DNA from 3 places in the Streptomyces sp. 840.1 genome. Region 1 is predicted to be linked to each of the others. Evidence: riboswitches for the same ligand, from Rfam matches in the RefSeq annotation. Region 1 holds a riboswitch; each other region holds the start of a gene.

Region 1 (9,972 bases):
CTCGCGGACCGGCTGGAGCGGCTGCGGGACGCCCTGCTGGCCGGGGACACCGGGGCGGGTGAGGGGTTCGGGGACGGGCGTCCGCTGGTCTGGGTCCAGCCCTTCCACCCGGCGTTCCAGACCCGCATCCGTCCCGCCCCGGCCCCCGTCTCCGCCCCGGGAGAGCCTGTGTCCCCGTCCGGCTACCGGCGGTCGGTCGACTTCGCCACGGGTGAGATCACGGCCGTCTGCGAGGGCCGGCGCAGCGAGGTCTTCGTCTCCCGCGCGGACGACGTGATCGTGCAGCGCGTGACCGGCCCGGGGCGCGCGGTGGACCTGACCCTGGACCACGCCCTGCCCGGCGCCCCGGCCCGGCTCGCGATCGGGCGCGGCACCGCGCTGTTCCCCGGCGGCGGCCGGCTGGCGCTGCGGGTGGGCTACCCGGACAGCGAGGCGGCGTACACCGGGGTGAGCGTCGTCCGGGCGGACGGCGGGAAGGTGTCGGTGTCCGGTGAGGGCATCCGCGTCGAGGGGGCCCGGTCCCTGCTCGTGCTCACCCGGGTGCGGCGCCATGCGGGCGGCCTCGACCTCGCGGCGGAGTACGCGGCGCTGCCGGACGGCGACTACCAGGCGCTGCTCGGCCGGCACCTCGCGCTGCACCGCCCGGCCTTCGAGCGGGCCGCCCTGACCCTGGACGCGGACCCGGCGGAGCGGGCGCTTCCCGGGAGCGAGCTGACCCGTCTGCCGAACAGCCCGGCGCTCCTGGAGCGGCTGTTCGCGGCCGGGCGCTACCACTTGCTCTCGTCCTCCGGTGTGCTGCCGCCCCGGCTGACGGGGCTGTGGACGGGCGACTGGGACACCGCCTGGTCGGGGGCGTTCACCACGAACGCCAACCTCAACCTCCAGATCGCCTCGGCGGCGGCCGCCGCGCTGCCGGAGGTGTCCCTGGCGCATGCCGCCCTGGTGTACGGGCAGCTCGATGACTGGCGGGACAACGCACGGGCGGTCTTCGGGGCGCGCGGGATCGTCGCCCCGTCCCACACGGACGGCGAGTCCGGCCACACCCGCCACTTCCAGCGTGCGTACCCGCTGCATCTGTGGACGGCCGGTGCGGACTGGCTCCTGGCACCGCTGCTCGAACACGCCGAGACCAGCGGGGTGCCGGACCCCCGGCTGGACGAGGCCCTGCACGAGGCGGCCCTGTTCTACGAGGACTTCCTGACCCGGACCGCCCCGGACGGGACCGTCGCCCTGGTGCCCTCGTACTCTCCGGAGAACCGGCCCGCCAACGCGAGCTGGGTGACGGTGAACGCGACGATGGACCTCGCGGCCGCCCGTCATGCGCTGACCGCGCCGGCCGACCGCTCCCCCGCCCACCCGGCGTCCGCCCGCCGACGCGACCTGGCGGCGCGGCTGCCGGAGTTCGCCGTCAACGCGGACGGCGCGCTCGCCGAATGGGCGTGGCCGGGGCTGGAGGAGAACTACGACCACCGCCACCTCAGCCACCTCTACCCGGTGTGGCCGCTGGACGCGGTCAACCCGTACGACACCCCGGAGCTGGCGGCCGCCGCGCATCGAGCGCTGGAGCTGCGGGGCTCGGAGAACGACTCCGCCCACGGACATCTGCACCACGCGCTGGTCGCCGCGCGGCTGCGGGACGGGGCGCGGGCCTCCGCCGCGCTGAACGCCGTGCTCTCGGGCGACTTCTTCCACGACTCCCTGATGAGCGCGCACTATCCGGGGCGCGACGTCTACAACGCGGACGCCGCCCACGCGCTGCCCGCCGCGGTGATCGAGTCGCTCGTCCAGTCGACGCCCCACCGGCTGGTCCTGCTGCCCGCGCCGCTCACCGGCTGCCCGAGCGGTGAACTGCGGGGCATACGTACCAGGTTCGGCGCGGTCCTGAACCTTCGCTGGTCCGCCGACGGGACCGCGACCGCGGTGCTGCGCCCCACACGCGCCGCCCGTGTCGATGTCCGCACGGGAAGCCGCAGCGCGTTCACCGATTCCTCCGCCGGACTCGCCTCGGCTCCCCTGGAGCTGACGGCCGGCGTGGACCGCGTCCTCCGTCTGGGGCCGCGGTAGCACTCCCCCACATCCCCCCATGGAAGGGACAACCATGGCAACACGCACCCGCACGCTCAGCAGGTTCGTCACGGTCCCGGCGACGGCAGCGGCGGCTCTGCTCGCCTTCGCAGCCGCCCCCGCCCAGGCCGCCATCTGGTCCTCGTCGGACCAGTGGGGCAACTACACGACCGACGACGGATACACCCTGTACAACAACATCTGGGGTTCCGGAGCGGGTTCGCAGTCCATCTGGGCCGACTCGTCCTCGAAGTGGGGCGTCTCGGCCGATCACCCGAACACCGGCGGCATCAAGTCGTACCCGAACGCCAAGAAGGTCGTCGGAAAGTCGATCACCTCGCTGTCGTCGCTCACCAGCGACTACAACGTCACCGTCCCGTCGTCCGGTGCGTACAACACCTCGTACGACATCTGGGACACCGACTACGACTACGAGGTCATGCTCTGGGTCAACTACAACGGCGCCGTCGGTCCGCTCGGCACCTCGCAGGGAACGGTGACGCTCGGCGGCCACTCCTGGACCGTGTACAAGGGCGACAACGGAGCGAACCAGGTCTTCTCGTTCCTGCGCACCTCGGACTCCACAGCGGGTTCGGTGAACATCCTGCCCATCCTGAAGTGGATCAAGGACACCAAGGGCTGGTGGGGTGACGAGACCATCGGTGACGTCCAGTTCGGCTACGAGATCACCTCGTCCGCCGGCGGCCTGGACTTCACCACCAACGGCTTCGGCGTCTCGGCGAGCTGAACCGCGCACACCGGGAGCCGGTCCCCCTCGCGGGGGCCGGCTCGTGCGCGCAGGCGTCGTGCGGCGTCACCTCGGTGCGGGTCCCGTGCTCTCCCGTACCGTCAGCTCCGGCGCCAGCAGCTCCGTTTCGTCGGCGCCCCGGCCGGAGAGCTTGGCGACGACCTGTTCGACGGAGCGGCGCCCCATCTCCTGCGCGGGGATGGCCACCGAGGTCAGCCGCACCGATGCCTGGGCGGCTACCTGCTCGGGGCAGATCGCGACCACGGACACGTCCTCGGGCACCGCCCGGCCCTGCTGCCGCAGGAGGTTGAGCAGCGGCTCGACCGCCGACTCGTTCTGCACGATGAAGCCCGTGGTGCCGGGGCGCTCGTCGAATATCCGCGACAGGGTCTGGGCCATCGCCGGATAACCGCCCTCGCAGGGCCGGTGCAGAACCCGAACCCCGGCCTCGCGCGCCTTGGCCCGCACCCCGTCGACGGTGCGTTCGGCGAATCCGGTGTGCCGCTCGTACACCGCCGCCGCCTCACCGATCACCGCGATCTCACGGTGCCCGAGGCCGGCCAGGTGCTCCACACAGAGCGCCCCGGTCGCCTCGAAGTCGAGGTCCACGCAGGTGAGCCCCTCGGTGTCGGCGGGCAGCCCGATGAGCACGGCGGCGCGGTCGGTCTCGCGCAGCAGCGGCAGCCGTTCGTCGTGCAGTTCGACGTCCATCAGGATCATGGCGTCGGCGAGCGAGCTGCCGGCGATCCGGCGTACCGCGGCGGGACCCTCCTCACCGGTCAGCAGCAGGACGTCGTAGCCGTGGGTGCGGGCCGTCGTCGCGACGGCGATGGCGATCTCCATCATCACGGGGACGTACATGTCGGTGCGCAGCGGCACCATGAGCGCGATGATGTTCGACCGGCTGCTGGCGAGCGCCCGCGCACCCGCGTTGGGGTGGTAGCCGAGCTCCTTGATGGACAGCTCGACCCGCTCGCGGGTGGGGGCCGAGATGGACCGCTTCCCGCTGAGGACGTAGCTCACCGTGCTGGCGGAGACTCCGGCGTGCTGCGCGACCTCGGCAAGGGTGACCATTCAGCTCTCCATCACAGAACGACGTCGGACACCGGCACGCATACCGGCCTGCACCGGCAGCCACAACCGAGACGAAGCGCTTCGACTTCCTTCTGCTGCCTCTGACGTGCACGGACAGTGCGACCCTAGACCCGCACACACAGCGTGTCCATAGCCCCGTCGAAGCGCTTCGACTCACTGTCCAGCCGCCGCCGCCCGACGTGGCGGCCGCCCGTACCTGTCGCAACGATATGCCCGAGGCGCTCGGTTCTGCCGGGACAGCAGTTCCGCCTCCGAGCACTCCGAAGCGGATCTTCATGGCCTCGGGGGTACGCGCGCGGCTCCGGCCGTCCGGACGGCCACCGGCTCCGTCCCCGGCCCGGACTCAGGCGTCGAGCAGTACCGGGAAGGCCTCCATGTCGTTCTGGGTCATCACCGGGAGCTTGCGGATGTCCGCGTCCGGCACCGCGAGTCGCAGGGCGGGGAACCGGGCGAAGAGGGCGGGCAGGGCTATCCCCGCCTCGACGCGGGAGAGCGCCGCGCCGGGGCAGATGTGCGGCCCGTGGCCGAACGTCATGTGCCGGATGGGGGTGGGGCGGGTGATGTCGAAGGCGTCCGCGTCGGCGCCGTGCTGCTCGAGGTCCCGGCCGATCACCCGGTACGAGATGACCACGCCCTCGCCCTTGGCTATGACGTCGTCACCCACCTGGATGTCCTCGGTGGCGAACCGCATCAGCAGATGGGTGGTCGGGGTGTCCCACCGCAGCGTCTCCTCGATCACGGTCTCCCAGGAGACCTCCCCCTCCAGGACCATCCGCAGCTGGTCCGGGTGGGCCAGGAGTGCTCGAACCGCGTTGAGTATGAGGCCGATGGTGGTCTCGTGGCCGGCCGCGACCATCGCCTTGAGGTTGCCCACCACCTCTTCCTCGGTGAGCGGCTCGCCGCCCTCGTCGGCCAGGATCAGCGCGGAGGTCAGGTCGTCGGTGGGCCGTGCGGCCTTCTCGCGGACGAGTCCGGCGTAGAAGACGTCCAGCTCGGCGAGGAGGGCGAGGCGTTCGTCCTGCGGGGTGAGCATCGAGAAGAAGGCCTTGTACTGCCTGGTCAGCATCGCGTTCTCGGCGGGGTCCACGCCCATCAGCATCCCGACGACCCGCATCGGCAGCGGCTGCGCGAACACCGATTTGAGGTCGACGACGGCCCCGTCCCTGCCGCCCTCCGCGAGCGCGTCCAGCAGTTCCTGGGTGAACTTCTCGATGTCGGGCCTGATGGCCTCCAAGCGGCGCGGGGTGAGCGCCTGCGAGGTCTTGGTCCGCAGCCGCCGGTGCTCGGCGCCGTCCACGGTGAACATGGACCGCCCGGCGTCGATCATCCCGATGAGCGGCCACGCGTGCGTCACCTCGCCGCTCTGCCACAGCCCCCAGGCGTCGAGGTCCTTCACCAGCCTCGGATCGACCAGGAGCCGGCGGGCGTCGTCATAGCGGGTGACGGTCCTGGCCGGTACGCCGAGCAGCTCGATCCGGGCGAGCCGGCCGGCTTCGCGCAGCCTCGCCGTCTCGCCGTCCAGGTCCTGGACCATGGGGTCGATGACGACGGTCGCGACGCTCGGGGCGGCGGCGTGCGCGGCGGCGTGAGGGCAGTTCACGAGAGGTCTCCTGTCGTACGAACGGGGGTGAACCGAACGGGGAGCGAGGTGGTCCCGCGCAGGAACGCGGAGGGCCGTCGCACGAGGTCCGGGACGGGGACCCGTAGCTCCAGATCGGGCAGCCGGTCGAGCAGCACCTCGATGCCGGTGCGCGCGATGGTCTCCGCGATCTCCTGGGCCGGGAAAGGGCACCGGTACTCGCCGTGGCTGAAGGCGAGATGCGCGCCGTTGCCCCCTTGGGCGCAGGGGCCGCCGCCGGACAGGCTCTGCCGGATCAGCGGATCGGTGTTGGCCGCGCCGAGCCCGAGCAGCAGCATGTCCCCCGCCGCGATCGAATGTCCGCCGAGCCGGGTGTCCCGGGCGGCCCAGCGTCCGGCGAGGATCTGGGTCGGCGCGTCCTCCCAGAGCACCTCGTTCATGGTCTCGCCCACACTGCGCCGGCCGCCCGCCATCGAGTGCGCGAACTCGTCCTCGGTGAGCATCAGCCGCAGCGAGTTGCTGATCCAGTCGGCGGTGGTGAGGTGCCCGGCGGCCGTGATGGCCATCAGGTCGAGCATGTACTCCTCGTCGGTGAAGGCCTCGGGGGAGGCGAGCATCCGCGAGGTGACGTCGTCGCCGGGCTCGGCACGCTTCGCGGCGACCAGCCGTGTCATGTGCTCCCCGAAACGCAGGTGGGCCTCCTGCGCGCCCGGACCGCCGTCGGCCAGGTCCTTCAGCACCCGGGCGATGCCGGCGCCCTCGTCGTCGGGGAAGCCGACCAGCCGTGCGAGGACGAGCACGGGAAGGGGTTCGCAGAAGTCGGCGACGAGGTCGGCGGCGCCCCGGCTGCACACGGCGTCGATCAGCCGGTCGGCCAGCTGCTCGCTGTGGCGGCGGATCTCGAACGGGTCGGCCCCTTCGAGGGCGGGTCCGACCATCCGCGCGTGCCGCCGGTGCTCGTCCCCGGCGCTGAAGTAGATGGACGGCAGCGGTCGTCCGACCATGGGCAGCAGCGGCCAGTCGTCGGGGATGTGCTCCCACTGGTTCCACAGTCCGACATCGCGGGGGAACAACTCACCGTCGCTGGTGACCTGATGGAGCTCGCGGTACCCGATGACCAGCCAGGCGGGGAATCCGCCCGGCAGCTCGACGGGGACGACCGGCCCGTGGTCCCGCCGCATGGCGCGGTAGACGGCCTGCGGCTCGGTCTGGAACGAGGGCCCGCTGAGGGGCACGGCCCCCGTCCCCGCGTGCGCGGGGCACTTTGGAGGGGGCGAGGCGGACTCGGGCTCTGTGGAGGATGGGCGCGTCATCGTCCTGACTTCTGTGGCGAACACGTCACGCGTCACGATCGTGCGATCAACGCACGTCCACTATAAGGATGTTATGTGACGCCACAGCGGTCAATGGCGATCAATTGTGCGCCCCGAATGAAGCAACAGGCTGACAAGTCACGACAATTGATCACCCCGTCGAAGCCCCGTCTCCACCCGGGGACGGCAGCCGCCGCACTCGGCTACGAGCGTCCGGAAGCCAGGTCTCCGCACAACTCGCCGCTCTCCAAGGCGACGTTGACGAGTCCGGCGACCCGGTCGGCACCGTCGACGAGCTTGAGCGCATGCCACCGGGCGAGCCAGTACACGCGCCCCCGGTGACCGGCGAGCGATTCCCGCAGCCCGTCGGGAGCGTGCGTCCACACCCTAGGAAGGCTGCCCGCGCAGTCGAACGCGGCACGCAGCTCGACCCACCCATCGTCCCGGACATCACCGGCGGTCAGCAGTATCTCAACGGCCTGACCGGGCTCCTGCCGGCACTTCTTGGCATGGATCCAGTGCACTTGATGGCCTGCGGCGTACCGGTCGCAGTCCTCGCTCCGCACGGAGCCGTGCTCGGTGAGATGACGCAGCATGGTGATTCCCGCCTCCCGGGGATGATGGACCCCGAGCGCTCTGCACCGCGGTCCGCTGTTCCCCGTACCTCGCGCACGGGGCAGGTCGTCACCCGGAGCACCCGCAGCGGAGCGGGGTGCCGTCCAGCAAGCCGGGGCTGCGCACTGGAACTCATGACCCGGCAAAAACCCTAACGCACCGCGGCGGCACCCTCCGACACGCCGGGCCCAATCAGCCGACGGGCAGTCAGGAACGCACAGGGCCGGGCCGGCCCGGCCCGTGCGCCCCCGACACTCCGCGCCGGCTGCCGGTTACGGCGCCGGGGCGGCCGGTCAGCCGGTGACGAGGCCCGGGTCGCTCGTGCCGGCCTCGCCCGTCTCGACGTGTCCGGCGAACCGGCGCAGGAACGTGGCGTCCGCGTCCGACACCACCGTGACGTCGTACCAGCGCTTGCTCCCCCGCAGGTCAACGGTGTGCTTCACGGTGGCGCCCGCCCGCACGGCGAAGGTCTGCGCGCCCCCGCCGTACGCGTCCGCGTTGCGCACGGTCAGCTGGACGGTCCCCGAACCGGTGTGGGTGAGGGTCAGGTCGAGGGCACCACTGGCCGGGTTGTGACGCGCCGTCACCTCCGGTCCGGCCGCCTTGCCGGGCCCACGGAAGCCGCGCAGGAACCCGTTCGGACCGTGCACGGTGAGGTCGGTCACTCCGCCGGAGTAGGCCGTGTTCCAGCTGTCGGAGACCGACTTGCCCGCCTCGGTGGTGTAGGTCCAGGGCCCGTCGCCCCGGTTCGGCGACGTCACCAGGAACTGCGCCCCGGCCGCGTCGCCCCCACTGAAGGTGAGCCGGTACTTCCCGGCCCCGGGGTCGGCCGCTCCGTCCACGAGGGGCGCGTACCGCAGCGGCCGGGTGGGCCGGGTGCCGGTCTCCTGCTTCGGCACACGGCCGGAGACCGGCGGTACCGGTACGTAGTCGGGGTGCCGGGCCCCGTCCGGCGGCGCGTATCCGTCCGTGGAGGGCAGCTCGGCCGGTGCGGCATCCGTGCGGCTGAAGTCGAATGCCGAGGTGAGGTCACCGCAGACGGCCCGCCGCCAGGGCGAGATGTTGGGCTCGCGCACGCCGAAGCGCTTCTCCATGAACCGGATGACGGAGGTGTGGTCGAAGACCTCCGAGCACGCGAACCCGCCGGTGCTCCAGGGGGACACGACCGTCATGGGCACGCGCTGGCCGAGCCCGTACGGCCCGGCCGCGTACCGGACGTCGCCGGGGAAGTGGTCGGCCGAGGTGTCCACGGTCGACAGTCCCTGCGCCGCGCCCGACGGCACGAACGGCGGCACGACATGGTCGAAGAATCCGTCGTTCTCGTCGTAGGTGATGAAGAGGGCGGTCCGGCCCCAGACCTCGGGGTTGGAGGTCAGCGCGTCCAGCACCTGTGAGATGTACCAGGCTCCGTAGTTCGCGGGCCAGTTGGGGTGCTCGCTGTAGGCCTCGGGCGAGACGACCCAGGAGATCTTGGGGAGCGTACCGGCCCGGACATCGGCCTTCAGGTCGTCGAGGAGCCCGTCGCCGTTCTTGACGTCGGTACCGGTGCGCGCCTTGTCGAAGAGGGGGTCGCCGGGCTTGGCGTTGCGATAATTGTTGAAGTAGAGGAGCGAGTTGTCGCCGTACGTCCCCCGGTACGCGTCGTCGATCCACCCCCAGGAACCGGCGGCGTCGAGCCCGTCGCCGATGTCCTGGTAGACCTTCCACGACACCCCGGCCTCCTCCAGCCGCTCGGGATAGGTCTTCCAGCCGTACCCCGCCTCGTCGTTGCCGAGCACGGGGCCGCCGCCGGTTTTGTCGTTGCCGGTGTACCCGCTCCACAGGTAGTAGCGGTTCGGGTCGGTCGAGCCGAGGAACGAGCAGTGATATGCGTCGCAGACGGTGAACGCGTCGGCGAGGGCGTAGTGGAACGGGATGTCTGCGCGTGTGAGGTGGGCCATCGTCGTGGCCGTCTTGGCCGGCACCCACTGGTCGTACGCGCCCTTGTTCATCGCCCGGTGACCGCCGGCCCAGTCGTGGTTCAGATCCTGGAGGAACTGCAGCCCGAGGTCGTCGGCGGGGGGCCGGAACGGCAGCACCTCCTTGCCGAGTCCGTCCTTCTGGTGCCAGACCGGCTTCCCGCTGGGCAGCGTGACCGGACGCGGATCACCGAAGCCGCGCACACCCCTCATGGTGCCGAAGTAGTGATCGAAGGAACGGTTCTCCTGCATCAGCACCACGATGTGCTCCACGTCCTGGAGCGTGCCGGTACGGCCCTTCGCGGGCAGCGAGGCGGCACGGGCGATGCTGCTCGACAACGCGCTGAAGGCGACCGTGCCTCCAGCGAGCTGCAGGAGGCGGCGACGGTTGAGTTCTGCCATGAGTGGGGCCTCTGTGGGGTGAGGAAACATAAGGGCGAAAACGACAGGAGTGTTCCAGAACCGGCGGGCCGACGGAAGACCCGTGCGGTGTGCACGCGGTGGCATTCGGCCGAACAGTCGGCGACGGTGCGGTGGAAATCCTGTCCACAGCCTCGACAGGGGTCCGGCATCCCAGCCGCCCTCAGCGACCTGGGCCCC
Region 2 (9,972 bases), on a different contig from region 1:
GGACAAGGGCGTCGCCCTCACGCGGTACGTGCGCGAGACGGGCGCCGAGTCCGTGCTGTACGCCGGCGACGACCTGGGAGACCTGGCCGCGTACGCCGCCGTGGAGAAGCTCCGCACCGAGGGCCCCGACGGCACCCCCGGCCTGCTGATCTGCAGCGGCGAGGCGGAGGTGCCCGAACTGGCCTCACGCGCCGACCTGTTGCTGCCGGGGCCGGGAGCGGTCGTCGAATTCCTGTCAGCCCTGGCGCAGCGCCTCTAGCTGGTCCAGGAACCACTGCTGCGGCGGCAGCGCGGTGGCCGCCTCGGCCAGGCGCTCCGTGCGCTCGGCGCGCTCGTCGTCCGCCATCGTCAGCGCCTCGTGCAGGGCGTCGGCGGTGGCGGACACGTCGTAGGGGTTCACCGCGATGGCGTCGTCGGCCAGCTCCTCGTACGCCCCCGCCTCCCGCGACAGCACCAGGGCGCAGCCGTGGTCGGAGACGACGGGCACCTCCTTGGCGACCAGGTTCATCCCGTCGCGGATGGGGTTGACGAGCGCCACGTCGGCCAGCCGGTAGGCGGCCAGCGACCGGGCGAAGTCGTCGTTGACGTGCAGGACGACCGGGGTCCAGTCCGCCGTCCCGTACACCGAGTTGATCTCGTCGGCGACACGCTGGACCTCGGCGGTGTACTCCCGGTAGACCGCCAGGTCCTGCCGCGAGGGGTAGGCGAACGCGACGTGGACGACCCGGCCGCGCCACTCGGGCCGTTCGTCGAGCAGGGAGCGGTAGGCGAGCATCCCCCGGACGATGTTCTTGGACAGCTCCGTGCGGTCCACCCGCACGACCGTCTTGCGGCCGGGGCCCACCTGCTCGCGCAGCGCCGCCATCCGCTCGTCCACGTCCGCCTCGTGCGCGCGCCGGCGCAGGAAGTCCCCGTCGGCGCCGAGCCCGTGCACGCCGACGCGGGTGCGGCCGGTGCCGCCCAGGATCTCCGTGCAGCAGCCGATGAAGCCGTCCGCCCAGCGGCGGGTCAGGAACGCGGCCCGGTCGGCGCCGAGGATGCCGCGCAGCACCTGCTCCGCGATGTCGTCGGGCAGCATCCGGAAGTAGTCGACGGGCGCCCACGGGGTGTGCGAGAAGTGGCCGATCCGCAGGTCGGGGCGGAGCTCGCGGAGCATGCCGGGCACCAGCACCAGGTGGTAGTCCTGCACCAGGACCGCCGCGCCCTCGCCCGCCTCCTCGGCGAGCGCCTGGGCGAAGGCCAGGTTGTAGGCCTCGAAGGACGCCCACCGGCGGCGGAACTCCGCGTCGAAGACGGGTTCCACCGGGGTCTGGTAGAGCATGTGGTGGACGAACCAGAGCACCGAGTTCGCGATGCCGTTGTACGCGTCGGCGTGCACGTCCGCGTCGATGTCGAGCATCCGTACGCCCGGCTCCCCGACCCCGCGCCGTACCGCCTCGCGGTCGCCGTCACCGAGCGCGGCGCAGACCCACATCTTGTCGTCCACCGCGCTCAGCCCGGAGACGAGCCCGCCGCCGCCCCGTTTCGCGTCGAGCGAGCCGTCCTCCCGCAGGGTGTACGAGACCGGGCCGCGGTTGGACGCGACGAGTACCTGGGCGGCGGACTGGGGGGCGTGCTCGGAGACCATGCGCGGAATCTAGCCCGATCCCGAACTGTCCAAACGTGCGTACGGCGGCGTCTCGCCGCACCGCCTCCGCTCCGTGCCGCCCCGCGTCATGCCGCCCGGCGCGCGACGTACTCCTCGATCTCGCGCATCGGCGGCCGCTCCTCGGTGTCCACCGGGTACGTGTGCGGCACGAAGCCGTTCTCGCCGCGCTCGAACTGGGTCAGCGCGGGGCGGACCAGATGGCCGCGCGAAAGCCGCAGCTGGGCGGTCCGGTAGATGGCCGCCGCCATCCGGCCGAGCGCCCGGCCGTCCTGGTGGCGGTGGACGCGGACGCCGACGTCGACCTGGCCGAGCGCGTCCAGGCCGACGGTGTGCAGGGCGTCGACGAGCAGCCCCAGCTCCACTCCGTAACCGACCGGGAACGGCAGCTGTTCGAGCAGCGAGCGGCGTATGGCGTACTCGCCGCCCAGCGGCTGGACGAAGCCGGCCAGCTGCGGCCAGTGCAGATTGAGCAGCGGCCGTGCCACCAGTTCGGTGACCCGCCCGCCCTGACCGGCGGTGTCCCCGAGGGGACGGTCGTACATCGCCTTGACGAACTGCACCGAGGGGTCGGTCAGCAGCGGGCCGACGATGCCGGAGACGAAGTCGGCCGAGAAGTCCTTCAGGTCCGCGTCGACGAAGCAGACGATGTCACCGCCGGTCACCAGCAGTGACCGCCACAGCACCTCGCCCTTGCCGGGGACGGCAGGCAGCCGGGGCAGGATCTCGTCCCGGTGGATCACCCGGGCGCCCGCCTCGCGGGCGACCTCGGAGGTCGCGTCCGTGGAGCCGGAGTCGATCACCACGAGCTCGTCGACCAGCCGGACCTTCTCCATGAGCTCGCGCCGGATCGTGCGGACGATGTCCCCGACCGTCGCCGCCTCGTTGAGCGCGGGCAGTACGACACTCACGCGGCTGCGCCTCGGGTCGCCTCCCCGGGCGGCCAGGAGCTGCTCCAGCGGGCGGTCGGCGCACGACCAGGAACGCCTGGTCAGCCAGCGTTCGACCTCTTCCAGCACGGTCGATACTCCCTGTATGTGATCCATCTCGCGGTTCGGACGACTATCTCAACAGTCCGGTGCTTCGGTTACAGTCTTGAACAACGCAGACGGCCGTGGCATGCCGGGGTCCGTCCGCCGATAAACGCCTGGATCGATGATCCAGTGCCATAGCGCTCATCCAGAGGGACAGAGGGAACGGCCCGTTGAAGTCCCGGCAACCATCCCACCCCCAAGCTCTCGACTTCGCTCGAGCAGGGGGGACCCCCTTCCGCGAGGTCGGGTGGGGAAGGTGCCAATTCCGTCTCGTGGCGAAACGCGTCACGAGGAAGATGAGGAGAAAGGGCCTCGCCATCATGGCTGTTGAGACTGTTGCAGCATCTACCGAATCTTCTGTGGACCTCGGTCCCGCCGCGGCACTTTCCTGCCGCGAGTGCGGAGAGCGATTCGCACTCGGTCCCCTTTTCGCCTGTTCGAGCTGTTTCGGACCGCTCGAAGTGGCTTACGACCTGCCGACCGGTTCCCCGGACGAGCTGAAGAAGCGCATCGAGGCCGGACCCGACAACATCTGGCGTTACGCGCCGCTGCTGCCGGTCCCCTCCGACGTCGCGGACAAGCCGAACATCAACCCCGGCTTCACCAAGCTGGTCAAGGCCGACAACCTCGCCCGTGAGCTGGGCGTCACCGGCGGCCTGTACGTCAAGGATGACTCCGGCAACCCGACGCACTCCTTCAAGGACCGCGTCGTCGCGATCGCCGTCGAGGCCGCCCGTGCCTTCGGTTTCACCACGCTCTCCTGCTCCTCCACCGGCAACCTCGCCGGTGCGGTGGGCGCCGCCGCAGCCCGCGCCGGCCTGCGCTCCTGTGTGTTCATCCCGCACGACCTGGAGCAGGGCAAGGTCGTCATGGCCGCGGTGTACGGCGGTGAGCTGGTCGGCATCGAGGGCAACTACGACGACGTCAACCGCTTCTGCTCGGAGCTCATCGGCGACCCGCTCGGCGAGGGCTGGGGCTTCGTCAACGTCAACCTGCGCCCGTACTACGGCGAGGGTTCCAAGACGCTCGCGTACGAGATCTGCGAGCAGCTCGGCTGGCGGCTGCCCGACCAGATCGTCATCCCGATCGCGTCCGGCTCGCAGCTCACGAAGATCGACAAGGGCCTCCAGGAGCTGATCAAGCTCGGTCTGGTCGAGGACCGGCCGTACAAGATCTTCGGCGCCCAGGCCGAAGGCTGCTCGCCGGTCTCCGCCGCCTTCAAGGCCGGTCACGACGTGGTGCGGCCGCAGAAGCCGAACACGATCGCCAAGTCCCTGGCGATCGGCAACCCGGCCGACGGCCCGTACGTCCTGGACATCGCCCGCCGCACCGGCGGTGCCGTCGAGGACGTCAACGACGAGCAGGTCGTCGACGCGATCAAGCTGCTGGCGCGCACCGAGGGCATCTTCGCCGAGACCGCGGGCGGGGTGACCGTCGGAGTGACGAAGAAGCTGATCGAGGCGGGTCTGCTCGACCCGTCGCTCACGACGGTCGTCCTGAACACCGGTGACGGCCTCAAGACGCTGGACGCGGTGGCCGCCACCTCGCAGGCGACGGCGACGATCAGGCCTAGCCTGGACGCCTTCCGCGCCGCCGGCCTCGGCACCGCCTGAGCGGTCCGCCGCACCAGCTGAGAGGCTGCCGCAGCCTCCGACCACCCGTGACTCCAGGAAGGGCACCCACCATGAGCGTCAAGGTCCGTATCCCCACCATCCTCCGCACCTACACGGGCGGCCAGGCCGAGGTCCCGGCCGAGGGCGCGACCCTCTCCCAGGTCATCGAGTCCCTGGAGAAGGACCACCCGGGCATCGCCGCCCGTGTCCTGGACGACCAGGGCAAGCTCCGCCGTTTCGTCAACGTGTACGTCAACGACGACGACGTGCGCTTCGAGGGCGGCCTGGAAGCGGTCACCCCGGACGGCGCCGGCATCTCGATCATCCCGGCCGTCGCCGGCGGCTGCTGAGCCCCGGGACCCGAGCGGTCCCGCTTCGACGAGTCACCGCGATTGCCCTCTCCGCGACAGAAGCGGAGGGGGCAATTCTGCATGGTTGAGCGCGGTAGAGTGTGGGAAGACCCCTCCGCTGCCCGTGCCGCCCGCATATGAGAATGCGCCCGGCCACGACAAGATGCAGCCAAAGTGCCTGAGCCTCTTGCGCCATAAGTCGCCTTTGCCTGGCCCGACTTGCCCTGGAATCTTATGAGTTCCTCATATTCGGGCGTTCGGCGCTGCCCAGAATTCTCGTCCGATTGACCTGTTGCAGAGGGCAGTTGGGCAGATACATTCGGCCGCGGTCGACGCGTTCCGGCGCACGCACCCTCTCCTGTCGGAGGGTGAGTTCTGACCCGGGCCCGCGAAGTGCGGTCCTGTGCAAGGGCCAGTAATAGGGGAGTTAGGCATGGCTCAGGGCACCGTCAAGTGGTTCAACGCGGAGAAGGGGTACGGCTTCATCGCGGTCGACGGTGGTGCGGATGTTTTCGTCCACTACAGCGCGATCCAGATGGACGGATACCGCACCCTCGAAGAGGGTCAGCGAGTTGAATTCGAAATCTCGCAGGGCCAGAAGGGGCCGCAGGCGGACATGGTCAAGCTCGCCGTCGGCTGAGTTCGGCGCGGTCGGCCAACGACACTACTCACGCACGGAGGGCCCGTACCCCAGGGGTACGGGCCCTCCGTGCGTCCGGAACCGTTCGCACGCGCTGTCCGGTCGTCCGCCTGCGGAGGGGGTGCTCGTTGTCCACACTCCGGAGGGGGGCGCTTGCACTCTCGGGGGTCGAGTGCTAATCATTGGGCTTAGCACTCTCCGGGTGAGAGTGACAGAAACTTGGACCGGGCCGGTGAGGCCCGCAGGTCTGTCGGGGCAAGGAACCGGCAGGCGGCAGGCCGTCCGTCGCGGGCGCCACTCGGTCCGGAGAAATCCACCCCTGTCCGGGAGGACCACTTCATATGGCCAAGATCATCGCGTTCGACGAGGAGGCCCGGCGCGGTCTTGAGCGCGGCATGAACCAGCTCGCCGACGCCGTCAAGGTCACCCTCGGCCCCAAGGGCCGCAACGTCGTCCTTGAGAAGAAGTGGGGCGCCCCCACGATCACCAACGATGGTGTTTCCATCGCCAAGGAGATCGAGCTGGAGGACCCGTACGAGAAGATCGGTGCGGAGCTGGTCAAGGAGGTCGCCAAGAAGACGGACGACGTCGCCGGCGACGGTACGACCACCGCCACCGTTCTCGCTCAGGCGCTCGTCCGCGAGGGCCTGCGCAACGTGGCCGCGGGTGCGAACCCGATGGCTCTCAAGCGGGGCATCGAGAAGGCCGTCGAGGCCGTCTCCGCCGCCCTCCTGGAGCAGGCCAAGGACGTGGAGACCAAGGAGCAGATCGCTTCGACCGCCTCCATCTCCGCCGCTGACACCCAGATCGGCGAGCTCATCGCCGAGGCGATGGACAAGGTCGGCAAGGAAGGCGTCATCACCGTCGAGGAGTCCCAGACCTTCGGTCTGGAGCTCGAGCTCACCGAGGGTATGCGCTTCGACAAGGGCTACATCTCGGCGTACTTCGCCACGGACATGGAGCGCATGGAGTCGTCGCTCGACGACCCGTACATCCTGATCGTGAACTCGAAGATCAGCAACGTGAAGGACCTCCTTCCGCTGCTGGAGAAGGTCATGCAGTCCGGCAAGCCGCTGCTGATCATCGCCGAGGACGTCGAGGGCGAGGCCCTGTCGACCCTGGTCGTCAACAAGATCCGTGGCACCTTCAAGTCCGTCGCCGTCAAGGCCCCGGGCTTCGGTGACCGCCGCAAGGCCATGCTCGGCGACATCGCCATCCTCACCGGTGGCACCGTCATCTCCGAGGAGGTCGGCCTCAAGCTGGAGAACGCCGGTCTCGACCTGCTCGGCCGTGCCCGCAAGGTCGTCATCACCAAGGACGAGACGACGATCGTCGACGGCGCCGGTGACAGCGACCAGGTCCAGGGTCGTGTCAACCAGATCCGTGCCGAGATCGAGAACTCCGACTCGGACTACGACCGCGAGAAGCTCCAGGAGCGCCTGGCGAAGCTGGCCGGCGGCGTGGCCGTCATCAAGGCCGGTGCCGCCACCGAGGTCGAGCTCAAGGAGCGCAAGCACCGCATCGAGGACGCGGTGCGCAACGCCAAGGCCGCCGTCGAGGAGGGCATCGTCGCCGGTGGTGGCGTGGCTCTGCTCCAGGCCTCGGCCGTCTTCGAGAAGCTCGAGCTCTCGGGTGACGAGGCGACCGGCGCCAACGCCGTCAAGCTGGCGCTGGAGGCCCCGCTCAAGCAGATCGCCGTCAACGGTGGTCTCGAAGGCGGAGTCGTCGTCGAGAAGGTGCGCAACCTGCCGATCGGTCACGGCCTCAACGCCGCGACCGGCGAGTACGTCGACATGATCGCCGAGGGCATTCTCGACCCGGCGAAGGTCACGCGCTCCGCCCTGCAGAACGCCGCGTCCATCGCCGCGCTCTTCCTCACCACCGAGGCCGTCATCGCCGACAAGCCGGAGAAGGCCGCTGCCGGCGGCGCTCCGGGCGGCATGCCGGGCGGTGACATGGACTTCTGATCCTCACGGATCGGTAGCTCCAGCACAGCAGCACGACGCCGGCCCCCGGGGATCGCTCCCCGGGGGCCGGCGTCGTTCCGTGAGCCGGGCGCGGGATCAGGCCTTCGTCGACGGCTTCTCGCGCAGGGCGTCGACCACCGCGCGCTCCATCACCGCCGACCGGCTGATCAGGGCGCCCTTCTTGCCCATGTCGGTGTCCCTGATGAGGGAGCTCTGTTCGCCCAGGTACTCCAGGGTGGCCGGGTCGAAGATCCAAGCGGTGCGCCAGCCGGGCCGGGTGTTGTCGCGGGCCACGCCGATCCCGTGCCGGCCTGCCGCGTCCACCACGTCGGCGTCCACGCTCACACCGGGGATCTTCGCGGCGGCCTTGTAGAGGGCGGCCGCGGTCCTCGGCGGCATCACCGTCTCCTGCAACAGCTCACCGATGGCGTCGAAGGCGTCCTGGGCCGGGTCCCGGTCCTTCGCCGGGGTCTGGCGCGTGTCCTGGTCCCGGGTGATCTCGGTGGCGAGCCGCCGCAGCAGGACGTCGGGGTCGGTGGGCAGCGAGGCCAGCCAGTTGTACGTCGGCCGGTTGAGGCCCGCCGGGTAGCCGACGGGGGTCTCGCCGTCCGGGACCCCGACGGTGATCGGGAAGTACCTGCCGTCCTGGTGAATCAGGCCCTCATTGATCACCGGCCGGGCTTTCTGAGTCATCCAGACCTCACGCTCAACGGGCTTCGTCAGCTTCATGGGCCCGCCGTACTCGCCCTCCTGCTCGGCCTGCAGTGTCCTGACGTACACGAACTGGTCGTCGGTGACCGTCGCCGCGTCGCTCTTCGCGGCGACCGACGCGATCCGGTCCAGCAGCACGGCCGCGCCGCGCGGGGCCGTGGCCCCGGAACGGGTGCCCGCTGCGGACGGCGCCGGGGCGCTGTCCTGATCGGTCACGGCGAGGGTGGTGAGCAGCACCGCGCCGAGGGCGGCGCCGGCGGCGGGCAGCAGAAGGGCGGGGCGCAGCAGGCGGGGGCGGGGGCGAGGGGCAGCGGTGGCGCGGTCGCCGTCGTGGTCGATCTGACGCATCAGGGTGTCCTTGTGGTGGAGATATCGGCCCGGGGGCAGGTCCCGTTCGGCCGGGGCCGGCAACAGCCGGGCCAGTTCCTCGTGTTCGGCCCGGTCGGGGCCGGAGGTGCGGTCGTTCATCGGGCTTCCTCCTGGATGGGCAGGGCCACGAACGCGGCCCTGCTCCCTACCTCTCCGCGGCCGGGGCGCGGTTCCCGGCCGGACCGGTCCGCTTCCGCCGGCCGTGCTTCCCGCGCGGGCCGGGCCGATCCCCCGTCGGCCGCCCGGCCCGCTCCACCGTCCGCCGTCCGGCCGGGCTTCTCGTCGGTGAGGCGCCGCAGCCGGGTGCGGGCGCGGGAGAGCCGTGAGCGCACGGTGCCCACCGGGACGCCGAGCGCCTCGGCGGCCTCCGCGTAGTCGAGGCCGGACCAGACGCAGAGGACCAGCACCTCGCGTTCCTGGCGGCGGAGCCCGTTCAGCGCCTGCCGGACCTCGGCGAGCCGCCGTGCGTCGTCGACGCGGGCGGCCGCGGCGTCCGCGATGTCCGCCACGGGTTCCGGGGCGGGGCGGCGTGCCAGGAAGGCGAGGCGCCGTCCGGTGCCGCGCCCGGCGTTGCGGGCCTTGTTCGTGGCGATCCCGAGCAGCCACGGCCGCAGCGAATCGCCCTCGGGCTCGACGGAGTGGCGGTTGCGCCAGGCGGCCAGGAAGGTGTCGGACAGCACCTCCTCGGCCGTCGACCAGTCGCCCGACAGCCGGTAGGCGTGGTTGTAGACGATCCGCGCGTATTCCTCGTAGAGCTCGGCGAACGCCTCGTGGTCGCCGGCTCTGATCCGTGCGCGCATGCGCTCCCGATCTCGCTGTTCATCACATCTCACACCCTCTACCTCTCCGCTATGGGCGGATGGTTCCGGTGACCCGCGCCACACGGCTCCCGGGCTCGGGCTCCTTCGCTACGGCGTGAACACCATCTCGGGGAAGCGGTCCGAGGGGCCGTGCAGCAGGCAGTCGTCGTGTCCGCGCAGCCACCGTCCGAAGAACGACGCCGCGTACGCGCGGCTCGCGGCCGCCGCCCGGTCCGGCCGTACCGTCCCGACGGCCCCGGCCAGTCCGCCGGCCGGTTCCGCGCCCTGGCGGGCCAGTTGCGGGAGCAGCGACTCGGCGTCGGTGTAGGAGGCGTGGCGCGAGCCGGTCAGGGTGACGTCGGCCCGCCAGCCCCGGGTGTTCTTCCAGAACGCCGCCCAGGACGGCTGCTGCCGGTAGTCGCCCGAGCCCTCACCGGCCGTCCCCATCAGGAGCAGCGGCCGGTCCAGCCCGTCCGTGGCGACCGTGCTCAGCCGGCTGCCGTCCGGCTGCGCGCCGCCCACGTAGTCCAGTTGCCCGTCCATGTTGATGCCCGCCCGGATCCGCCGGTCGTCGTGCATCGTCTGGGCGGCGGTGAAGCCACCCGCGGAGTGGCCGAACATGCCGGTCCGGCGCAGATCGAGTACGTCCCCGAAGCGCGTCCGGTTCAGTTCCGGGAGCCGGTCCAGCACGAACCGGGTGTCGGCCACCCGGACCGCCATGACCTTGCGCAGCAGGGCGCTGATCGCGTCCGGATCGCTGGGCGGCGCCCCGTCGAAGATCCGCATGGTGGCGAGGCGTCCGTCGGGGAACTCCACCTCGGTCGCCTCGTAGGTGTGGTCGAT
Region 3 (9,972 bases), on a different contig from region 1:
ACAGCGAGGGCAACCTCGAGGCGCTCGGTGACTTCGAAGAGCCCGTCGGTCCTGCATTCTGGGAGCGCGGATGAGTACTGCGACCGATACGAAGCGCAAGGCGCCCGCCGGTGAGAAGATGGCCGACTGGGCGGACGGCCGGCTCGGGATCTACTCCCTGGCCAAGGCCAACATGCGCAAGATCTTCCCGGACCACTGGTCCTTCATGCTCGGTGAGATCTGCCTCTACAGCTTCATCATCATCATCCTCACGGGTGTGTACCTGACGCTGTTCTTCCACCCGAGCATGGCCGAGACCGTCTACCACGGTCCGTACGAGCCCATGCAGGGCATCCGGATGTCCGAGGCCTACGCCTCGACGCTGAACATCAGCTTCGACGTCCGCGGTGGTCTGCTGGTCCGGCAGATCCACCACTGGGCCGCGCTGATCTTCCTGGCCGGCATGTTCGTGCACATGATGCGCGTGTTCTTCACGGGCGCGTTCCGCAAGCCGCGTGAGATCAACTGGCTGTTCGGCTTCCTGCTGTTCGTGCTCGGTATGTTCACCGGCTTCACCGGCTACTCGCTCCCGGACGACCTGCTCTCCGGTACGGGTGTCCGCTTCACCCAGGGCGCGATCCTGTCGATGCCGATCGTCGGCACCTACATCTCGATGTTCCTGTTCGGCGGGGAGTTCCCGGGCGGCGACTTCGTCGCGCGGTTCTACTCGGTGCACATCCTGCTGCTGCCGGGCATCATGCTCGGGCTTCTGGTGGGCCACCTGATCCTGGTCTTCTACCACAAGCACACCCAGTTCGCGGGTCCCGGCCGGACCAACAAGAACGTCGTGGGCATGCCGCTGCTGCCGGTGTACATGGCCAAGGCCGGAGGCTTCTTCTTCCTGGTCTTCGGTGTCATCGCCGTCATCGCGGGCATCGCCTCGATCAACCCGATCTGGGCCATCGGCCCGTACCGCCCGGACCAGGTGTCCACCGGCGCCCAGCCCGACTGGTACATGGGCTTCGCAGAGGGTCTCGTCCGAGTGATGCCTGGCTGGGAGATCAACCTCTGGGGTCACACGCTCGTCCTGGGCGTGCTCATCCCACTGGTGCTCTTCGGGCTGATCCTGGGTGCGATCGCGATGTACCCGTTCATCGAGTCCTGGGTCACCGGGGACAAGCGCGAGCACCACATCCTGGACCGCCCGCGCAACGCCCCGACCCGTACGGCCTTCGGTGTCGCGTGGATCACGGTGTACTTCATCGGTCTGGTGGGCGGCGGTAACGACCTCTGGGCGACGCACTTCCACCTGTCGCTGAACTCGATCTCGTGGTTCGTCCGGATCTTCTTCTTCGTCGGACCGGTCATCGCGTTCGTCGCCACCAAGCGGATCTGCCTCGGCCTCCAGCGCCGGGACAGGGAGAAGGTGCTGCACGGGCGTGAGTCCGGGCTCATCAAGCGCCTGCCGCACGGTGAGTTCGTCGAGGTCCACGAGCCGCTGTCGCAGGGCCAGCTGCACACCCTCACCGCGCACGAGCAGTACGCGCCGGTCGAACTCGGCCCGCTGGTCGACGAGAACGGCGTCAAGCGCAAGGTGTCGCCGGTGGAGAAGGTGCGCGCCAGGCTCAGCAAGAGCTTCTACGGCGAGAACAACCAGATCCCCAAGGCGTCCCCCGAGGAGTACAAGGAGATCACCGAGGGCCACGGCCACCACTGATCACCTGAGCTGATCGCCACAGCGGGAGCCCCGTCCATCCATACGATGGACGGGGCTCTTCGCTGTCCCCGGCGCTCGATAGGGTGGTCGCATCCCTTTATCGGCTGTGGACCCCAGGAGCGGACCATGAACGTTGTGACCCCGGTCGGCGGCGACAGCGTGGCGGCTCGTACCTGGCCCGGCGTGCTGACCCCGCTGCTGCGCGGCGAGGACCTGAGCGCGGACGACACCGCGTGGGCGATGGACCGCATCATGAGCGGCGAGGCGACCGACGTGCAGATCGCCGGCTTCGCGGTGGCCCTGCGCGCCAAGGGCGAGACCGTCACGGAGGTGACCGGCCTGGTCCGCGCGATGTACGAGCACGCCACCACGATCCACGTGCCCGGCCGCACGGTCGACATCGTCGGCACCGGCGGCGACATGGCCAAGACGGTCAACATCTCCACCATGTCCGCGATCGTCCTGGCCGGGGCGGGCGCCAAGGTCGTCAAGCACGGCAACCGCGCCTCCTCCTCGGCCAGCGGCTCCTCGGACGTACTGGGCAAGCTCGGCGTCAACCTGGACCTGCCCCCGCAGCGCGTCGTCGAGGTGGCCGAGGAAGCGGGCATCACCTTCTGCTTCGCGGTGAAGTTCCACCCCGCCCTGCGGTACGCGGCGAAGGCCCGCGCGGAGCTGGGCGCCCCGACCACCTTCAACATCCTGGGTCCGCTCACCAACCCGGCCCAGGTGCGCTCCCAGGCCATCGGTGTCGCCGACCTGCGGATGGCGCCCATCGTCGCGGGCGTGCTCGCCGAACGCGGCAACTCGGCGCTGGTCTTCCGGGGCGACGACGGTCTGGACGAGCTGACCACCACCGCGACCTCCCGGGTCTGGGTGGCCCGCGACGGTGTGGTGCGCGAGCAGGCCTTCGACCCGCGCGACGTCGGCCTGGAGCTGGTGCCGGTGGAGGCGCTGCGCGGCGCCGACGCCTCGTACAACGCCGATGTGGCCCGTCGGCTGCTGGCCGGTGAAACGGGGCCCGTACGGGACGCCGTCCTGCTCAACGCGGCGGCGGCGCTGGTCGCGCTCGACCCGGGCGACGGCACGCTCGACGAGCAGCTCGCCGCCGGTATGGCGAAGGCCGCCGAGTCCATCGACTCCGGATCCGCGGGGCGCGCGCTGGAGAGATGGGTCGCGGCCAGCAACGCCTGAGCCCACGGCCCTGAGCCCACGGCCCTGACGCACGGAACACGGAGCGAGGCGCAGTCCAGATCATGGACTGCGCCTTGCGCGTTCTCCCACGTATGGCAAGATGCTGCGCAGGTCATGAGTGACAGCGACTACGGCCCCGGCCCGCTGTCCGGCAACCCTCCGTCCGTGGCGGGGTGCCCCGGGTGAAGACCAGGCCGTAGGCAGCGAGGTCTGCGGCAAGCGCGGACCCCTCGACGTCGCAAGGCGTCCACCCGTGGGGTCCTGGTCCTCAGGGAGCCTCTGTGAGCAAGCGAATGCGATAGGGCTTTTCGGCCCTCCTCCGCACACCCTCTTTTCTTCCTTCCGTGCTGCCGCGTACCCGCAGGCGCCGGAATTCGCCTGCCTGTTACGGGAGTTCGTCATGTCTGTCTTCACCGCTGCCGCCGACCAGTCCATTTGTACCCCGCTGCCCGTTCTGGGCAAGGATGTGACGGTTCCGCTGGTGACCGGCGGTGAGGTCACGTACGCCGCACTGGACTACGCCGCCAGCGCCCCGGCCCTGCAGCGCGTGTGGGACGACGTCGCCGCGTACGCGCCGTACTACGGCAGCGTCCACCGAGGCGCCGGCTACCTCTCGCAGCTCTCCACGGACCTCTTCGAGTCCAGCCGCGTGACCGTCGCGGAGTTCCTCGGCTGCCGCGCCGACGACCAGGTGATCTTCACCCGGTCGACCACCGACTCGCTCAACCTGCTCGCGGCGGCGGTCCCCGCCGACTGCCAGGTGTTCGTCTTCGAGACCGAGCACCACGCCTCGCTGCTGCCCTGGCGCGATGCCCGGGTGACCTACCTGAACGCCCCGCGCACCCCTGCCCAGGCCGTCGCCACGCTGGAGCGGGCCCTCGCGGACCGCGACCCCTACGGCCCCGCGCTCGTCTGCGTCACCGGAGCCTCCAACGTCACCGGTGAGCTGTGGCCCGTCAAGGAGCTCGCTGCCGCCGCGCACGCCCACGGCGCCCGGATCGTCCTCGACGCGGCCCAGCTCGCCCCGCACCACCCCGTCGACATCAGCGAGCTGGACGTCGACTGGGTCGCCTTCTCCGGCCACAAGCTGTACGCGCCCTTCGGCTCCGGCGTGCTGGCCGGCCGCTCCGACTGGCTGCGCGACGCCGAGCCCTACCTGGCCGGCGGCGGCGCCTCCCGCAAGGTCGCCCGGCGCGCCGACGGCGGGGTGGACGTCGAGTGGCACACCACCGCCGCCCGCCACGAGGCCGGTTCGCCCAACGTCATCGGCGTCTACTCCATCGCCTCCGCCTGCAAGGCGCTCACCGAGGCCGGTTTCGACAGCCTGGTCGCCCGCGAGCAGCAGCTGGTCTCCGAGGTCCGCGCCGGACTCGCGGAGGTCCCCGAGGTCAAGGTGCTCTCACTGTTCGGTGACGACGCGCCCCGGGTCGGCGTCATCTCCTTCGTGGTGGAGGGCTGGAACAGCTCGCACTTCGCCGCCGCGCTCTCGGCCGAGTACGGCATCGGGGTGCGCGACGGACTGTTCTGCGCCCACCCGCTGGTGCGCACCCTGCTCGGCAGCGACCCGCAGGACGTCGGCGAGTGCGGCGCGCCGGAGGCCGAGCCGGGCGAGCGGTCGCTCAACGCGATCCGGGTCAGCTTCGGTGCCGGTACGCCGGACGAGCACATCGAGCGCTTCGTGCGGGCCGTCAAGGAGCTGGTGAGCGAGGGCGCCCAGTGGAAGTACCGCACCGAGGACGGCCGTTGCGTCCCGGACCGGGGCACCGCCCAGCACTGAGCCGTGAAACGCGTCCGGCCGGGTACGGGGCAGCTGCCCCGTACCCGGCCGGACGCGTTCAGCCGGACAGGCCCTAGCCGTCCAGGCCGATGGCGAAGGCCGCCTCCAGGTCGTGCTGCGAGTACGTACGGAACGCCACGTGGGTGTCGGTCCCCTCGACGCCGGGGATCTTGCTGATCCGGCCGGGGATGACCTCGGCCAGATCGTCGTGCTTGGCCACCCGGACCATGGCGATCAGGTCGTACGTGCCGGTGACCGAGAAGACCTCGCTGACGCTGTCCAGCGCCGCGACGGCCTCGGCGATCTCGGGGATCCGGTCCACGCTGGTTTTGATGAGCACGATCGCGGTGATCACGGCTGGCTTTCTCCCTCGGTGGCCGTGGCTGGAGACTTCACTCTAGCCCCACGCCCATAGCGCCCCCACGCGTAGAGGAAGCCGACGGCGAAGCCGACCACATGGGCGAGATAGGCCACGCCGGGGCCGCTGCCCGCGCCCTCCGCGGCCAGCCACTGGAGCACGAACCAGAAGATCAGCACGATCCAGGCGGGGAAGCGCAGCGGCAGGAAGAGCAGGAACGGGAACACGCTGGTGACCCTGGCCCTGGGGAAGAGGTAGAGGAAGGCGCCCAGCACCGCCGAGATCGCCCCCGAGGCGCCGACGAGCGTCTGGTCGGACGTGGCGTGCGCGGCCGCGTAGGCGAGCAGGGCGAGGTAGCCGCAGCCGAGGTAGAAGAACGCGAACTCGGTGTGGCCCATCCGCTCCTCGGCCATCGCTCCGAACACGTACAGGAACAGCACGTTGCCCAGGAGATGCAGCCAGCTGCCGTGCACGAAGAGCGCGGTGAGCGGGGTGAGCAGGGCGTGCGCGGAGCCGTCCCACAGTTCGCTCGGGATCACGCCCCAGCGTTCGAAGTACCCGGCCTGGGCCGACAGCAGGGCGTCCGCGCTGCCGTACACCGGGGCGAGCCCGGAGAGCGGGCTGATCGCGAAGACCACGCAGCACAGGGCGATGAGGGCGTAGGTGACCGGCGGCCCGCCCGAGGTGGCCGCCCGCAGGAGTCTGCCGGCCGCAGCCCGCCGATCGATCATGAACAGAGCATGACGCAAGCGGAGGGAACCGGACAGAGCGCCTCGCCGTGCCGGTGGTATGCGGCGAGGCCGTAGGGTTACGACAGGACATCCGCAGTTCGACGGCGCACCGCGAAGATCCTTATGTGGCAGCACGAGGCCCGACGAAAGAGGACGCAACGATGACGACGGTTCCCCAGCCGACCGAGGCGACCCGCTGGCGCTGCACGCTCTGCGGAAACCTCACGCGATTCGACGTGACGCGCTCCTCCAAGGTCGTGGAATACGTCCATCTCGACCTGGCCGGGGAGTCGAGCGTCGAAGAACGCGAGGTGGTCAGTGAGACCATCGAGTCGGTGCGCTGCCGTTGGTGCAACGCGGTGGACCAGATCGAGCTAGTCGACAGGCCGGGTGCCGACTCCTGACGGGGCCGTGCGGACATACAGTTTGAGGTGACGGATGGTGGAGCAGCCCGCCGGCGGCGCCGCGTCGGACGACGCGGCCGACGATGCCGTGGAGATGCTCGACCGCCCGCTGCCCGAAGGTGTACGGCGCCGGGTCGTGGCGCTGGTGTCGGACGCGTTCGGCGGCCTCACGGTCACCGAACTCCCGGCTCAGCTCAGACAGTACGCCCGGTTCACGCCGACCCGGCGTGCCAAGTTCGCCGGGAACGCGATGGCGGCCGCCCTGGAGGGCGACGCCGTCTTCCGGCGGCGCATCGGTGAGCGGCTGCGGGAGACCCAGCCGGAGCTGAGTGCCGCCCTGGAGGCCGGCTCGCCGCCCGCCGCCGCCGATCCCCTGGATGTCGCCGCCGCGGCCTACGTGCTGCGCCCGGACGGCTGGGTGAAGCTCCTCGCCGCGGCGGGCGAGGAGGCCCAGCGGGCCGACGCCGAACGCGCCGACGACGAGAGCCGGCGCGAACTGGAGGGGCTGCGCGAGGAGCTGGCCCAGGCCCGCGCACAGACGAAGAGCGAGACCGAACGGCTGCGCAGCGACCTCGACGCCGCCCGCAAGGAGGCCGAGTCGCTCCAGCGCAAGCTGCGCAGCGCGGCCAACGAGGTGAAGCGCGGCGAGGCCGCGCTGCGCCGGGGCAGGGCCGAGAGCGACGCCGTACGCGCCGAGGCGGCCGCCCAGGTGTCCGCCGCCGAGAGCGAGACCCGCAGGCTGCGGTCCCGGCTCGGCGAGGCGGAGGCGTCCGTCGAAGCGGGGCGCCGGGCCGCCCGTGAGGGGCGCTCCGTCGAGGACATGCGGCTGCGGCTGCTGCTGGACACGGTGCTCGAAGCCGCCGGCGGACTGCGGCGCGAACTGGCCCTGCCGCCCTCCTCGATGCGCCCGGCGGACACCGTCGACGCGGTCGAGCCCGGCCGGATGTCGCCCAAGGACGTTGCCGCCAGAGCGCTTTCGGACACCGATCCGGCGCTGCTGGACCAACTGCTCGCGCTGCCGCAGGCACACCTCATCGTGGACGGCTACAACGTCACCAAGACCGGCTATCCGCAGCTGCCGCTGGAGAAGCAGCGGCTGCGGCTGCTGGGCGGTCTGTCGATGCTCGCCGCCCAGACGGGCGCGGAGATGACCTGCGTCTTCGACGGGGCCGAGCTGGCGGCTCCGGTGCTGCTCGCGCCGCCGCGCGGGGTGCGGGTGCTGTTCAGCCGGGCGGGCGTCACGGCGGACGAGCTCATCCGGCAGCTCGCGCGTGCCGAACCGTCGGGGAGGCCCGTCGTGGTGGTCTCCACCGACCGCGAAGTGGCCGACGGAGTGGCGAAGGCGGGCGCGAGACCCGTTGCGTCCGTCTTGCTTCTGAAGCGGCTTTCACGTGTTTGACGAAGCTTGTCGCTGATTGCCGTAAATTACGGAACGGGCCGTCAGTTCTCAGCTACACGCAGTGTGGTGTGGGTAAAGAAGTACCCGGTGTGACGAAGTTTTTCCTGCGAGGATTTGAACTGATCACAGGATGGTCACTATGGTCGGGCCTCGAACCTTCGCACGGTTGATCACCCACCCGGGGTGGCAGTGAAGGAACCGCCGATTCCGTGATTCGCACGGAGCCGGGGATTCATGTCCCCCAGCATCCCGGTAGGCGGCTCGAGGAAGAAGGAGCTCGCCTTCGTGGCGTCCCACCGTCGTCCCAGGAACCCGAGCCGCGCCCGTGTGACCGTGCTCACCGCGACCGCCGCTGCGGCCGTGGCCCTCACCTCCCAGGCCGCTCACGCCGACCCCAAGCCGACCAAGAGCGAGGTCAAGGCGAAGGTCGACAAGCTCTACCACGAGGCGGAGACGGCCACCGAGCAGTACAGCGGGGCCAAGGAGAAGCAGGAGAAGCTCGAGAAGCAGGTCGGCGCGCTGCAGGACAAGGTGGCCCGCGGTCAGGAGGAGCTCAACACGCTCCGCAGCGGCCTCGGTTCGCTCGCCGCCGCGCAGTACCGCTCCGGCGGCATCGACCCCTCGGTGCAGCTCTTCCTCGCCTCGGACCCGGACAGCTTCCTCGACCAGGCCTCGTCGCTCGACCAGCTCTCGGCCAAGCAGGCCGAGTCGCTGACGAAGATCCAGGAGAAGCAGCGGTCCCTCGCGCAGGAGCGCAAGGAGGCCCAGGACAAGCTGGCCGACCTCGCCGACGTCCGCAAGACGCTCGGTGAGAAGAAGAAGCAGCAGCAGGGCAAGCTCGCCGAGGCCCAGAAGGTGCTCAACACCCTCACCGCCGCCGAGCGCGAGAAGATGCGCGCGGACGACCAGCGCGCCAGCCGCTCCGCCGGTGACCGGGTCGACCTGGGCAGCGAGGTTCCCGCCTCCGCACGTGGCGCCGCCGCTCTCCAGGCCGCCTCCACCCAGCAGGGCAAGCCGTACGTCTCCGGCGGCACGGGCCCCAACTCGTTCGACTGCTCGGGCCTGACCCAGTGGGCCTACGCCCAGGCCGGCGTCCAGATCACCCGCACCACGTACACCCAGATCAACCAGGGCACCCAGATCGGGCGCAGCCAGTTGAAGCCGGGCGACCTGGTCTTCTTCAGCAACACCTCGCACGTGGCCCTCTACGCGGGCAACAACACCGTGCTGCACGCCCCGAAGCCGGGCGCCGTGGTCCGCTACGAGTCGATGAACACCGTCGGCAGCTACCAGACCGCCGTGCGCATCTGATCGCGCCCGAACGGGCGAATTCTCGCGCCCCGTACTGACTGCCCGCCCCGCCGGAGACCACAGGTCACCGGCGGGGCGTCGTTGTTTGCGGCACCCGTCCGCCCGGCGCGTTCTTTGTCCGCTCCGTGATCGTCCGACTACTGTCTGGCTGCCGCGCAGCTCCAGGTGTCGGTCCGCCCGTCCGGGCGGCAGGGGCTGCGCACATCTGCGTACAGCGGAAGGGAGTGCGGCGTCCTGTGGTGTCCCATCGCCGTTCCACACAGCCCGGCCTGAGCCGGAGTGCCCGAGCCACTGTCCTGTCGGCCGCGGCGGCGACCGCCGCCGCGACGCTCGGCGCGGCCACCGCGAACGCCGAACCGCAGGACACCCCGCAGAGCGCCGGGGCCCGGGTCGACCGCCTCTACGCCGAGGCCGAACGCGCCACCGAGCAGTACAACAAGGCCGGTGAGGACGTAGCGCGGCGGCGCGGTGAGGTGAGCCGGGCACAGGACCGGGCGGCCCGGGGCCAGGAACGCGTCAACGGGATGCGCAGGGAGCTCGGTTCCGCGGCCCGTGCGCAGTACCGGTCCGGCGGCATCGACCCCTCGCTCGCCCTGCTGCTCTCCTCCGACCCGGACAACTACCTCGACCGGGCCGCCGTGCTGGGCCGGGTGAACGACAGCCGGGCGAGCGCCCTGGCCGAACTCCGCAGGGCCCAGCGGGCGCTGGCCCAGACCCGGGCCGAGGCCGCGCACTCGCTCGCCGGCCTGGAGCACGACCGGGCCGCCCTCGGCCGCCACAAGCGGACCGTCGTACGCAAACTCGCCGAGGCCAGGCGGCTGCTCGGCTCGCTGCCCGGGTCCGAGCGGGCGGCCCTCGACCGGGCGTCGCGCAGCGGCCGGGACACCGAGAACGGGACGGTCGCCGGACTCCCGGCGGGCTCCGCGCGGGCGGCGGCCGCCGTCATGGCCGTCCACCGGGCGCTGGGCCGCCCGTACGTCTGGGGCGCGAACGGCCCCGCCGGATTCGACTGCTCCGGTCTGATGCAGTGGGCGTACGCGCAGGCCGGGGTCAGCCTGCCCCGCACCTCGCAGGCCCAGCGGTACGCCGGCCACATCGTGCCGCT

Evidence for each region. Region 1 has a riboswitch for S-adenosylmethionine ahead of EDD93_RS36580 (hypothetical protein). Riboswitches for the same ligand answer to the same signal wherever they lie in the genome.
Region 2: it holds a riboswitch for S-adenosylmethionine, as region 1 does, so the genes downstream of both, thrC (threonine synthase) here and EDD93_RS36580 (hypothetical protein) in region 1, are expected to answer to the same signal.
Region 3: it holds a riboswitch for S-adenosylmethionine, as region 1 does, so the genes downstream of both, EDD93_RS20510 (aminotransferase class V-fold PLP-dependent enzyme) here and EDD93_RS36580 (hypothetical protein) in region 1, are expected to answer to the same signal.

Annotation. Positions count from the first base shown of each region.
Region 1 covers NZ_RJUU01000003.1:911,724-921,695, forward strand. The annotation lists gene EDD93_RS36555 (glycosyl hydrolase family 95 catalytic domain-containing protein) at 1-2,064, shown strand, start outside; gene EDD93_RS36560 (GH12 family glycosyl hydrolase domain-containing protein) at 2,099-2,812, shown strand; gene EDD93_RS36565 (LacI family DNA-binding transcriptional regulator) at 2,879-3,886, opposite strand; gene EDD93_RS36570 (cytochrome P450) at 4,251-5,507, opposite strand; gene EDD93_RS36575 (cytochrome P450) at 5,504-6,799, opposite strand; gene EDD93_RS36580 (hypothetical protein) at 7,003-7,395, opposite strand; SAM riboswitch class IV at 7,445-7,554, opposite strand; gene EDD93_RS36585 (phosphocholine-specific phospholipase C) at 7,708-9,774, opposite strand.
Region 2 covers NZ_RJUU01000001.1:1,741,622-1,751,593, reverse strand. The annotation lists gene otsB (trehalose-phosphatase) at 1-259, shown strand, start outside; gene EDD93_RS08130 (trehalose-6-phosphate synthase) at 236-1,627, opposite strand; gene EDD93_RS08125 (glucosyl-3-phosphoglycerate synthase) at 1,714-2,664, opposite strand; SAM riboswitch class I at 2,818-2,982, shown strand; gene thrC (threonine synthase) at 3,000-4,292, shown strand; gene EDD93_RS08115 (MoaD/ThiS family protein) at 4,364-4,642, shown strand; gene EDD93_RS08110 (cold-shock protein) at 5,076-5,282, shown strand; gene groL (chaperonin GroEL) at 5,624-7,249, shown strand; gene EDD93_RS08100 (CU044_5270 family protein) at 7,346-8,428, opposite strand; gene EDD93_RS08095 (RNA polymerase sigma factor) at 8,425-9,129, opposite strand; gene EDD93_RS08090 (esterase) at 9,238-9,972, opposite strand, start outside.
Region 3 covers NZ_RJUU01000001.1:4,480,966-4,490,937, forward strand. The annotation lists gene EDD93_RS20495 (ubiquinol-cytochrome c reductase iron-sulfur subunit) at 1-74, shown strand, start outside; gene EDD93_RS20500 (ubiquinol-cytochrome c reductase cytochrome b subunit) at 71-1,696, shown strand; gene trpD (anthranilate phosphoribosyltransferase) at 1,823-2,887, shown strand; SAM riboswitch class IV at 2,998-3,115, shown strand; gene EDD93_RS20510 (aminotransferase class V-fold PLP-dependent enzyme) at 3,288-4,664, shown strand; gene EDD93_RS20515 (Lrp/AsnC family transcriptional regulator) at 4,738-5,019, opposite strand; gene EDD93_RS20520 (rhomboid family intramembrane serine protease) at 5,016-5,753, opposite strand; gene EDD93_RS20525 (hypothetical protein) at 5,915-6,157, shown strand; gene EDD93_RS20530 (NYN domain-containing protein) at 6,195-7,556, shown strand; gene EDD93_RS20535 (C40 family peptidase) at 7,842-8,867, shown strand; gene EDD93_RS20540 (C40 family peptidase) at 9,104-9,972, shown strand, end outside.